Regions from separate parts of the Pseudomonas sp. ASL8 genome, predicted to be linked through region 2. Evidence: predicted binding sites of a transcription regulator. Region 2 holds the regulator's gene; the other holds the start of a gene.

Region 1 (4,745 bases), 2.7 Mb from region 2:
GTACTTGCCGACGGGTCATTCCGGGGCGTAACTGGTTTATCATGTCCTGCGTGACGACATTGCCCTGCTGGATGTCGATTTTGTAAACCCCGGGGAATGAACAACCGGCGAGTGCGAGCAGTCCCACAAAGGTGAAACTGGTTAGCAGGTGCTTGGTGTTTTGCATCGGTGGGCGACTTCCACTATCTTGGCTGGGACAACGTAAACCCCGATCATACCCGCATTAAGAGAAGCTGCGAAGCAGCATCCGCGAGAAAGCTGACCATGGTTGAAAATAGCGAACTGCGTAAAGTCGGACTAAAAGTGACCCTGCCACGGGTCAAAATTCTACAGATGCTCGATTCTGCTGAGCAGCGTCACATGAGTGCTGAGGATGTTTACAAAGCACTCATGGAAGCGAACGAGGACGTGGGGCTGGCTACGGTTTACCGTGTACTGACTCAGTTTGAAGCCGCCGGGCTGGTGGTTCGCCACAATTTCGACGGCGGTCATGCAGTCTTCGAGCTGGCCGACGGCGGCCACCACGACCATATGGTCAACGTGGAATCCGGCGAGGTGATCGAGTTCTTCGAAGAAGAAATCGAGAAGCTTCAGAAGGCGATTGTCGAGAAGCACGGTTACGAGTTGGTGGACCACAACTTGGTGCTCTACGTGCGCAAGAAGAAGGTGTAAACCTTCCGACGGCCATAATAACGAAGGCGACCTCAGGGTCGCCTTTGTGCTTTCTGTTACCTGATTTTTATACAGCTATCGCGGACAGGCACCATGCGCCCCTTGCTCCACGGTTTTTATTCGGGTGATCAAACCTTGGCGGTGAGGACCATTTTTTTCGCGTGGGCCAATGACTCTTTGGTGAGATCAATGCCGCCGAGCATGCGTGCAACTTCCTCGACGCGTTCGGTTTTGCTGAGCTTGGACACGGCGGTGCGAGTGGCGTCGCTGTCACGTACCTTGTGTACGAACAGATGCTGGTGGCCTTGCGCTGCGACCTGCGGCAAATGCGTGACGGTCATGACTTGCCCGCGCTCGCCTAAACGACGCAACAGCTGACCGACAATCTCTGCGGTCGGCCCGCCAATCCCGACATCGACTTCGTCGAACACCAGCGTCGGCACTCGCGAGGTTTGTGCGGTAATGACCTGAATCGCCAGGCTGATCCGCGACAGCTCGCCACCCGACGCGACCTTGGCCAGCGCCTTCAGCGGTTGCCCAGGGTTAGCGCTTACCAATAACTCGACCTGCTCCAGACCATTGGGCAGTAATTCTTTGCTGGTATTGGGCCGCAGTTCGATGCTGAACCGCCCACCAGGCATGCCCAAACGTTGAATTTCCTGCTCCACGGCACTGGCCAGAGTCGGCGCTGAACCTTGACGTAGATCACTCAATTCGCGAGCTTTGTCCTGATAATGTCGAGCATAGGAGGACAATTCATTCTCCAGACGCTCGATGGCTTCATCGTTTGCATTCAAGGTTTCGATTTCGTCCAGCAGCTTTTGCTGGAGCGCGGCGACGTCGGTGGGCTGAATGCGGTGTTTGCGGGCCAGGGTGTAGATCGCATCGAGACGTTCTTCAAGTTGCTGCAGCCGCGCCGGGTCGGCATCGAAGTGATCGAGAAAGCGGTTCAGTTCGCCCACCGCTTCTTCGACCTGAATCTGCGCGCTGGACAGCAGGCTGGCGGCTTCGCACATGGCAGTCGGTGAGCTGTTGATGCCAGACAGACGATTGAGGCTGGCGGTCAGTGCGTTCAGGACGTTGCCCGAGTCGTTTTCGCTGCATTGTTCAACGACCTGACGGCAGATGCTCAGCAGGCTTTCGGCATTGGTCAGGGTTTTGTGTTCCTGCTCCAGCTGATCCAGTTCGTTTTCGCCAAGGCTGAGGCTTTCCAGTTCTTCGAGTTGATAGCTGAGCAATTGATGGCGCGAGCGTTGTTCATCGCCTGAATTGGCGAGGCGCTCCAGTTCTTGCCGGGTCTGGCGCCAGCGCTGTGCCGCCAGATGTACTTGGCGCGCCAGGTCGGTAGCGCCCGCGTATTCGTCAAGCAGACGGCGATGGGTGTCCGTCTTGAGCAATGACTGATGTTCATGCTGACTGTGAATATCGATCAGGAATTCGCCGAGCGCTTTCAAGTCACCTTGAGGGCAGGGCGAACCATTGATGTAGGCCCGCGAACGACCCTCTGCGGTGATAACCCGGCGCAGGATGCACGGCCCCTCATTGTCCAGGTCTCGTTCTGCGAGCCAGGCGCGGGCCTCGGGGATATCGGTCAGGTCGAACGTGGCAAGAATATCGGCCTTGTCGGCACCGGGGCGGACCACACCGCTGTCGGCGCGATCACCCAATGTCAGGCCGAGAGCATCGAGCATGATTGATTTGCCGGCACCGGTTTCGCCAGTGATCACGCTCATGCCTCGGTCCAGCTCGAGATCGAGATGTTCGACGATGGCGTAGTTATGTACTGACAGGTGCACCAGCATAGAGGCGGCTCCCAAGCTATTTGTCTGGTTATTTATACAGTGTTTTGCTTTCTGCTGACAATGCCCTGTCTTAGCTCGATTTGCTTGAATTACGGCTTTTTTTAGTCCGCTATGTGATTTGGTCGCGTGTGGTCCGGGCTGAGGGCGAAGCGGGTTCTTGATGAAAATGGACGTTATTGTGCTTTTGGTTGCACTTGAAGCTGGAAATTAAGACCCCATATAGCGGGACAGAAGCGCGAGTTGAGCTCGCGGACGTTATTGAAAGGAGAAATCTATGGCTGACGAACAGAATCTGGATACGCAGACTCAGGATCAGGCCGCTGGTGCGGCTTCGGTTGATGACGTGATAGCGCGTGTGCAAGTGCTTGAAGAGCAATTGGCTGCTGCGCAGGATCAGTCTCTGCGAGTTGCTGCGGATCTGCAGAATGTCCGCCGTCGCGCCGAGCAGGATGTCGAGAAGGCTCATAAATTCGCACTGGAAAAATTTGCGGGTGATTTGCTGCCGATCATCGACAGCCTTGAGCGCGGCCTGGAATTGTCCAACCCGGACGACGAAAGTATCCGTCCGATGCGTGAAGGGATCGAGCTGACGCTGAAAATGTTTCAGGACACCCTCAAGCGTTATCAGTTGGAAGCGATTGATCCACACGGCGAACCCTTCAACGCCGAGCATCATCAGGCGATGGCCATGCAAGAGAGTGCCGACGTTGAGCCTAACAGCGTGCTCAAGGTGTTCCAGAAGGGTTATCAGCTCCACGGTCGCCTGTTGCGTCCGGCGATGGTTGTGGTCAGCAAGGCGGTTTCGCCTGTTAGACCATCGATTGATGAGCAGGCTTGAAATCAGCCGTCAGGCCCCCATTTAGAAGTCATGCGTTTAAGAGCTACCGCAATGTGTGAACGCAGTTGCGGCATCCAAATTTAAAATTTCCGGAGAAAGTTAACATGGGCAGAATCATCGGTATCGACCTGGGGACCACCAACTCCTGCGTCTCTATTCTCGAAAACGGCAAAGTAAAAGTTATTGAAAACGCTGAAGGCACTCGCACCACGCCTTCGATCATCGCGTACGCCAACGATGGCGAAATTCTGGTTGGCCAATCGGCCAAGCGTCAGGCAGTGACCAATCCGCACAACACCCTGTATGCGGTGAAGCGTTTGATCGGTCGTCGCTTCGACGAAGAAGTTGTGCAGAAAGACATTCAGATGGTCCCTTACAAGATCGTCAAGGCTGATAACGGCGATGCATGGGTCGAAGTCAACGGTCAGAAAATGTCTCCTCCTCAGATTTCGGCTGAAATCCTGAAGAAGATGAAGAAGACTGCTGAAGACTATCTGGGCGAAACAGTCACTGAAGCGGTCATCACCGTTCCGGCCTATTTCAACGATAGCCAGCGTCAAGCCACCAAAGATGCCGGTCGCATCGCGGGTCTGGACGTCAAGCGCATCATCAACGAACCCACCGCAGCCGCTCTGGCTTACGGTATGGACAAAGCGAAGGGCGATCACACTGTTATCGTCTACGACTTGGGCGGCGGTACGTTCGACGTTTCGGTTATCGAAATCGCTGAAGTCGATGGCGAGCACCAGTTCGAAGTACTGGCTACCAACGGCGATACGTTCCTGGGTGGTGAAGACTTCGATATCCGTCTGATCGACTACCTCGTTGACGAATTCAAGAAAGAAAGCGGCATGAACCTCAAGGGTGACCCGCTGGCGATGCAGCGCCTGAAAGAAGCCGCTGAAAAAGCCAAGATCGAGCTGTCCTCCAGCCTGCAGACCGACGTTAACCTGCCGTACATCACTGCAGACGCAACCGGTCCTAAGCACTTGAACGTGAAAATCTCTCGCGCCAAGCTGGAATCGCTGGTTGAAGACCTGGTTCAACGCACCATCGAACCTTGCCGTATTGCACTCAAGGATTCGGGCATCGACGTAGGCAAAATCGACGACGTGATTCTGGTCGGCGGTCAGACGCGTATGCCGCTGGTACAGAAGCTGGTGACTGAGTTCTTCGGTAAAGAAGCACGTAAAGACGTGAACCCGGACGAAGCTGTTGCCATGGGTGCTGCTATCCAGGGTGCGGTACTGGCTGGCGACGTGAAAGACGTGTTGCTGCTTGACGTTAGCCCGCTGACCCTGGGTATCGAAACCATGGGTGGCGTGATGACTGCGCTGATCGAGAAAAACACCACGATTCCTACCAAGAAATCGCAAGTGTTCTCGACTGCCGATGACAACCAGGGCGCGGTAACCATTCACGTGCTGCAAGGC
Region 2 (4,745 bases):
GCAATAAGTCGCGTGCGCAGCGCTTCGCTGTAGGGATAGCTGAAATCGATGTGGGTCACCTGCTCCAGATCATCAGCGAAGTAGGTGTGCTCGCGACCGCTGGTGTAGTCGATCAACTGGTGCGGCACGCAGAAATGCCCGGTACCCATGGCCGGATGAATCCCGCCCACAGCATTCACGGCCAGGATCGCCTCGGCCCCGGCCTGCTTCAATGCCCACAGATTAGCCCGGTAGTTGACCTGATGTGGCGGTAGGCGATGGGGGTGACCGTGGCGCGCCAGAAACAGCACCTCACGCCCTGCATACTCGCCAATCTGAATCTCAGCCGACGGCGCACCATAAGGCGTATTCATCGGCAGGGACTGACGGATATTCAAGCCATCAAGTTGGGTCAGGCCAGTGCCGCCGATAATCGCGTAAACAGTCATTAATACATCCTTCAGTCGATCAGTTGGGCAGCACGCAGTGCATCAAGGGCCGCCAGCCAGCGTGGGTGCTGGCGATATTCAGTAGTGGCGTACGCCTGGCCTCGCATCCGCGCGATGCGTGGCGATGGTTTTACCTTCAGCCGTTGCGCGGCATTGAGTGCCAGCTCGGCAGCCGCCCGGTCGTTGCACACCAGGCCCATGTCACACCCGGCGCTCAAAGCAGCCTCGATACGACTTGCGGCATCACCGACCACATGCGCGCCGGCCATGGACAGATCATCGCTGAAAATCACCCCATCGAACCGCAACTCGCCGCGCAGGATATCTTGCAGCCAACGCCGGGAGAAACCGGCAGGCTGAGCATCGACTTGCGGATAAATGACGTGGGCTGGCATCACGGCTGCCAGTTGCTTGCTTAGGCGAGCGAACGGCACAAGGTCCTTGGCGCGGATTTCGTCGAGGCTGCGCTCGTCTGTCGGAATCGCGACATGAGAGTCGGCTTCAGCCCAGCCATGGCCAGGAAAGTGTTTGCCGGTTGCCGCCATGCCTGCGGCGTTCATGCCACGAATAAAGGCACCCGCCAGCAACGCCGCACGTTCGGGATCACCCTCAAAAGCCCGGCTCCCGACCACGGCACTGCGCTGATAATCCAGATCAAGGACCGGTGCGAAACTCAAATCCAGCCCGACCGCCAACACTTCAGTGGCCATCAGCCATCCGCAATGTTCAGCCAGCGATTCGGCATTCAGGTTGTCGGCAATCGCCCGCATCGCCGGTAATCGGACGAATCCCTGACGCAGACGCTGTACCCGCCCGCCCTCCTGATCCACCGCCAACAGCAACTCAGGTCGTATCGCACGGACAGCGGCACTGAGTTCACGAACCTGGCGCGGATGCTCAATGTTGCGGGCAAAAATGATCAGACCACCCACTTCGGGCTGACGCAAAAACTGGCGGTCCTCAGCGGTCAGCCAAGTACCGGCGACATCCACCATCAACGAGCCTTGCAGGCCAGAACTCATATGCAATTCCTTAACTCAACGCAGCCGACGCCCGATCCGGGCGTGGCATCAAAGCGCAGTGAAGACAGCCAGACGCACACACCGCTGCCGATCGGCGGAGCTGGACAAATACGGAGTGGCGTGGGAGACATGAATAAATCGAGGGTACGCATGGGCGGCTAGCTTAGCCGATGAAAGCTGCCACGCCCACCCATCAACGGTCAAACCTTGGCGACGGCGACCGTACTTTTGCTGCGCGGTTTGAGTTGTGCAGAGACCATGGCCGCGTCGGTCACGCCGGTTTCGGCGCGCATGCCGGCTGCCAGGAACGGCACCATTAGACGCATCACCTGCTCAATGGAGGTATTGACCCCGAAATCAGTCTCGGCAATCGCCCGCAACGCTTTGATCCCGGACATGCTGAACGCTGCGGCGCCGAGCATGAAATGCACGCGCCAGAACAGTTCGATCGGTGGAATATTCGGGGCTGCTTCATTGACCAGTAACATGTAGCGGCGAAACACCTTGCCGTACATGTCTTCCAAGTAACGACGCAGGTGCCCCTGGCTCTGACTGAACGCCAGGCCCAGCAAGCGCATGAAAATCGACAGGTCGTTACCGCTCCGCGGCTGCACCACCAACGCTTGCTCGACGAGGATTTCCAGCAGCTCTTCAAGTGTCGGCTTGTGTTCAGGCTTGGCCTGACGGCGCTCCAGCTCTCGATCGAGGCTGATACAGAACGGACCGAGGAAGCGCGAGAAAACCGCCTGAATCAGGGCCTTCTTCGAACCAAAGTGATAATTCACCGCGGCCAGGTTGACCGAGGCTTTGCTGGTGATCAACCGCAACGATGTTTCGGCAAAGCCTTTTTCCGCGAACAACTGCTCAGCAGCATCGAGGATACGTTCAACTGTTTCCGACTGGGCCATGATTCTTCTGCCTGACAAACACTTGTTTGAAACATACGTTTCAGCCGGGCTATTTGTCAAGTCTGCCCGTTCGTTTTCTGGCTGACCAGTCATGCATTTAATCATATAACCCGGGGCCTGTAGCCACCGCGTGACTTATCGCCTCGGATCACCTGCCAGCAGCCCCCTGCACACCGTCCAGCGGCCTGAGTAAAAAGGACGATTGCCAAGACGCAATCACTGTATATAATCCCAGTCACTGTATAAAAAGACAGAGCGATCATCATGATAAAACTGACGCCACGCCAAGCTGAGATTCTGGGTTTCATCAAACGCTGCCTTGAAGACAACGGCTACCCGCCGACCCGTGCGGAAATCGCTCAGGAACTGGGCTTCAAGTCGCCCAATGCGGCGGAAGAACACCTCAAGGCTCTGGCGCGCAAAGGCGCTATCGAAATGACGCCGGGCGCCTCGCGGGGTATTCGTATTCCTGGCTTCGAAGCCAAGTCCGAAGAACGCAGCCTGCCAATCATCGGTCGCGTCGCCGCTGGGGCACCGATTCTGGCGCAGCAACATGTCGAAGAGTCCTGCAACATCAACCCGTCTTTCTTCCATCCGAGCGCAGACTATTTGTTGCGCGTGCATGGCATGAGCATGAAGGACGTCGGCATCCTCGATGGCGACTTGATTGCCGTCCATACCTGCCGCGAAGCCCGCAATGGCCAGATCGTCGTGGCGCGAATTGGTGATGAAGTGACGGTTAAGCGCTTCAAGCGTGAAGGCAGCAAGGTTTGGCTACTTGCCGAGAACCCGGATTTCGCCCCTATTGAAGTGAACCTCAAAGATCAGGAATTGGTGATCGAAGGCTTGAGTGTCGGCGTCATTCGCCGCTAAAGGAGACGTTATGCAGTTCCCCCAAACACCACAGCAAGCACAACTACCACTGTTCGAGGCATTCATGGCACAGCCCATCGCCCCGCTCCTCAAAGAAGTAGTCGAAACGCCCTGGAACACAGCGCCAGACGCTTTTAGTGAACTGTCATTGCGCGGCGCAGCCGGGAACTGCCTGAACCTTCTGGCGCCGATTTTGCGGGAGCTGAGTCAGGACCAGGACGCACGCTGGCTGACATTGATCGCGCCACCTGCGAGTCTGACTCAGACCTGGTTGCGTGATGCGGGGCTTAATCGTGAACGGATTCTTCTATTGCAACCACGCGGTACACAAAGCGCGTTGCAATTGACCTGCGAGGCTCTGCGGCTGGGTCGCAGCCACACGGTTGTCAGCTGGCTCAACCCGATCAATGCCGGGGCACGCCAACAGCTGATCAGCGCTGCCAGGACGGGTGATGCGCAGAGTTTGAATATTCGGCTGGGCTGAAGATCAGCCCGTGATCAATGAAGAACGCGCGGGCCATCGTGTTTATCAAAGTCGCCTTCCGCAAGGCGCCCAGCCATCTGAACGCCGACGCTCAGCATGGCTTTAGCGATTTCTACGTGCTGACCTTGCAAAAAGGCTTTGGCATCAGCAGAAAAATCCAGGGTAACCAAGGAGCCCTCGTCCTCAGCACGGCGCAGTTCGATGCGGCCGTCGGGCAACTCGACAATTTCTAAAAAGGACGTTGGCATAGGATCTGTTCTCCACGAAAGGCCAGCATTGTATCAGCCCGTCGACTCAGCCCCTAGCCCATCGATCAATCAGCACTCGCTCAGCCCTTCGCGAAAACGAATCGTCAGGCTCTTGAGCTGCTGACGCCAACTTTCCATTTCCTCACGGCCCAACTCAGGCTCAGGCTCGTCATCCAGGCTGACAGCAATAATCATTGGCTGCGTAACGTCACCCTTGGCTTTCCTTGGCGCACGCGGCGGCAGGAACAGCGCGTTGTAGGCCGCCAGCAACTGCGCCAGCCAGGTTTCCCGGTTCTGCGCGAGCTCGATCAGCTCGGCCATTTCCGGGATCGCGATAGCGTCCAGCACCTCTTTGGTCAACAGCAGTTCTGCGCGCGGCGCATTGGCCTGGGGCAAACGGTAAAACCCTGCGATCTCATGGCACAAACCGAGCAACGCGCCATACAGGTGAAACAGGACGGACTCACGCTCAGCCTGAACCAGCGCGATAGCATTCATCGCCCGGCTTTCCTGAGCCTTACCCAGCGCCTCAAGAGCGAGCCCTGCAAAATAAATCTTCTGGTTGGTACGGGTATAGAGTTCATGGGCCATGGTGGCACTCTCCATCACAAACAAAAAAGAACGGCTCTACTCAAAGCAAATCTGGCTCGCGCAACGCGCTTTGGGCGCACCGGGCGAGCCAGCATCAGACAATCGATGGGCGCCTGACGGGTGACGTCAGGCGCAATGGATCAACGTTTGTCTTCGACCTTCCAGGCCTTGCCATCGTAGAACGCGCGCCA

Evidence for each region. The regulator LexA, encoded in region 2, represses DNA repair genes until DNA is damaged. The targets are predictions, from matches to a motif close to CTGTNTNNNNANACAG.
Region 1: recN (DNA repair protein RecN) is a predicted target of LexA. The motif match lies at 2,499-2,514, and genes of this name have one in related genera.

Annotation. Positions count from the first base shown of each region.
Region 1 covers NZ_CM155278.1:791,344-796,088, reverse strand. The annotation lists gene AC1MEA_RS03740 (outer membrane protein assembly factor BamE) at 1-166, opposite strand, end outside; gene fur (ferric iron uptake transcriptional regulator) at 265-672, shown strand; gene recN (DNA repair protein RecN) at 801-2,474, opposite strand; gene grpE (nucleotide exchange factor GrpE) at 2,749-3,312, shown strand; gene dnaK (molecular chaperone DnaK) at 3,417-4,745, shown strand, end outside.
Region 2 covers NZ_CM155278.1:3,774,107-3,778,851, reverse strand. The annotation lists gene AC1MEA_RS17405 (S-methyl-5'-thioinosine phosphorylase) at 1-428, opposite strand, end outside; gene nagZ (beta-N-acetylhexosaminidase) at 440-1,438, opposite strand; gene AC1MEA_RS17395 (TetR/AcrR family transcriptional regulator) at 1,651-2,358, opposite strand; gene lexA (transcriptional repressor LexA) at 2,623-3,231, shown strand; gene sulA (SOS-induced cell division inhibitor SulA) at 3,242-3,715, shown strand; gene AC1MEA_RS17380 (hypothetical protein) at 3,730-3,963, opposite strand; gene AC1MEA_RS17375 (DUF6586 family protein) at 4,033-4,554, opposite strand; gene topA (type I DNA topoisomerase) at 4,695-4,745, opposite strand, start outside.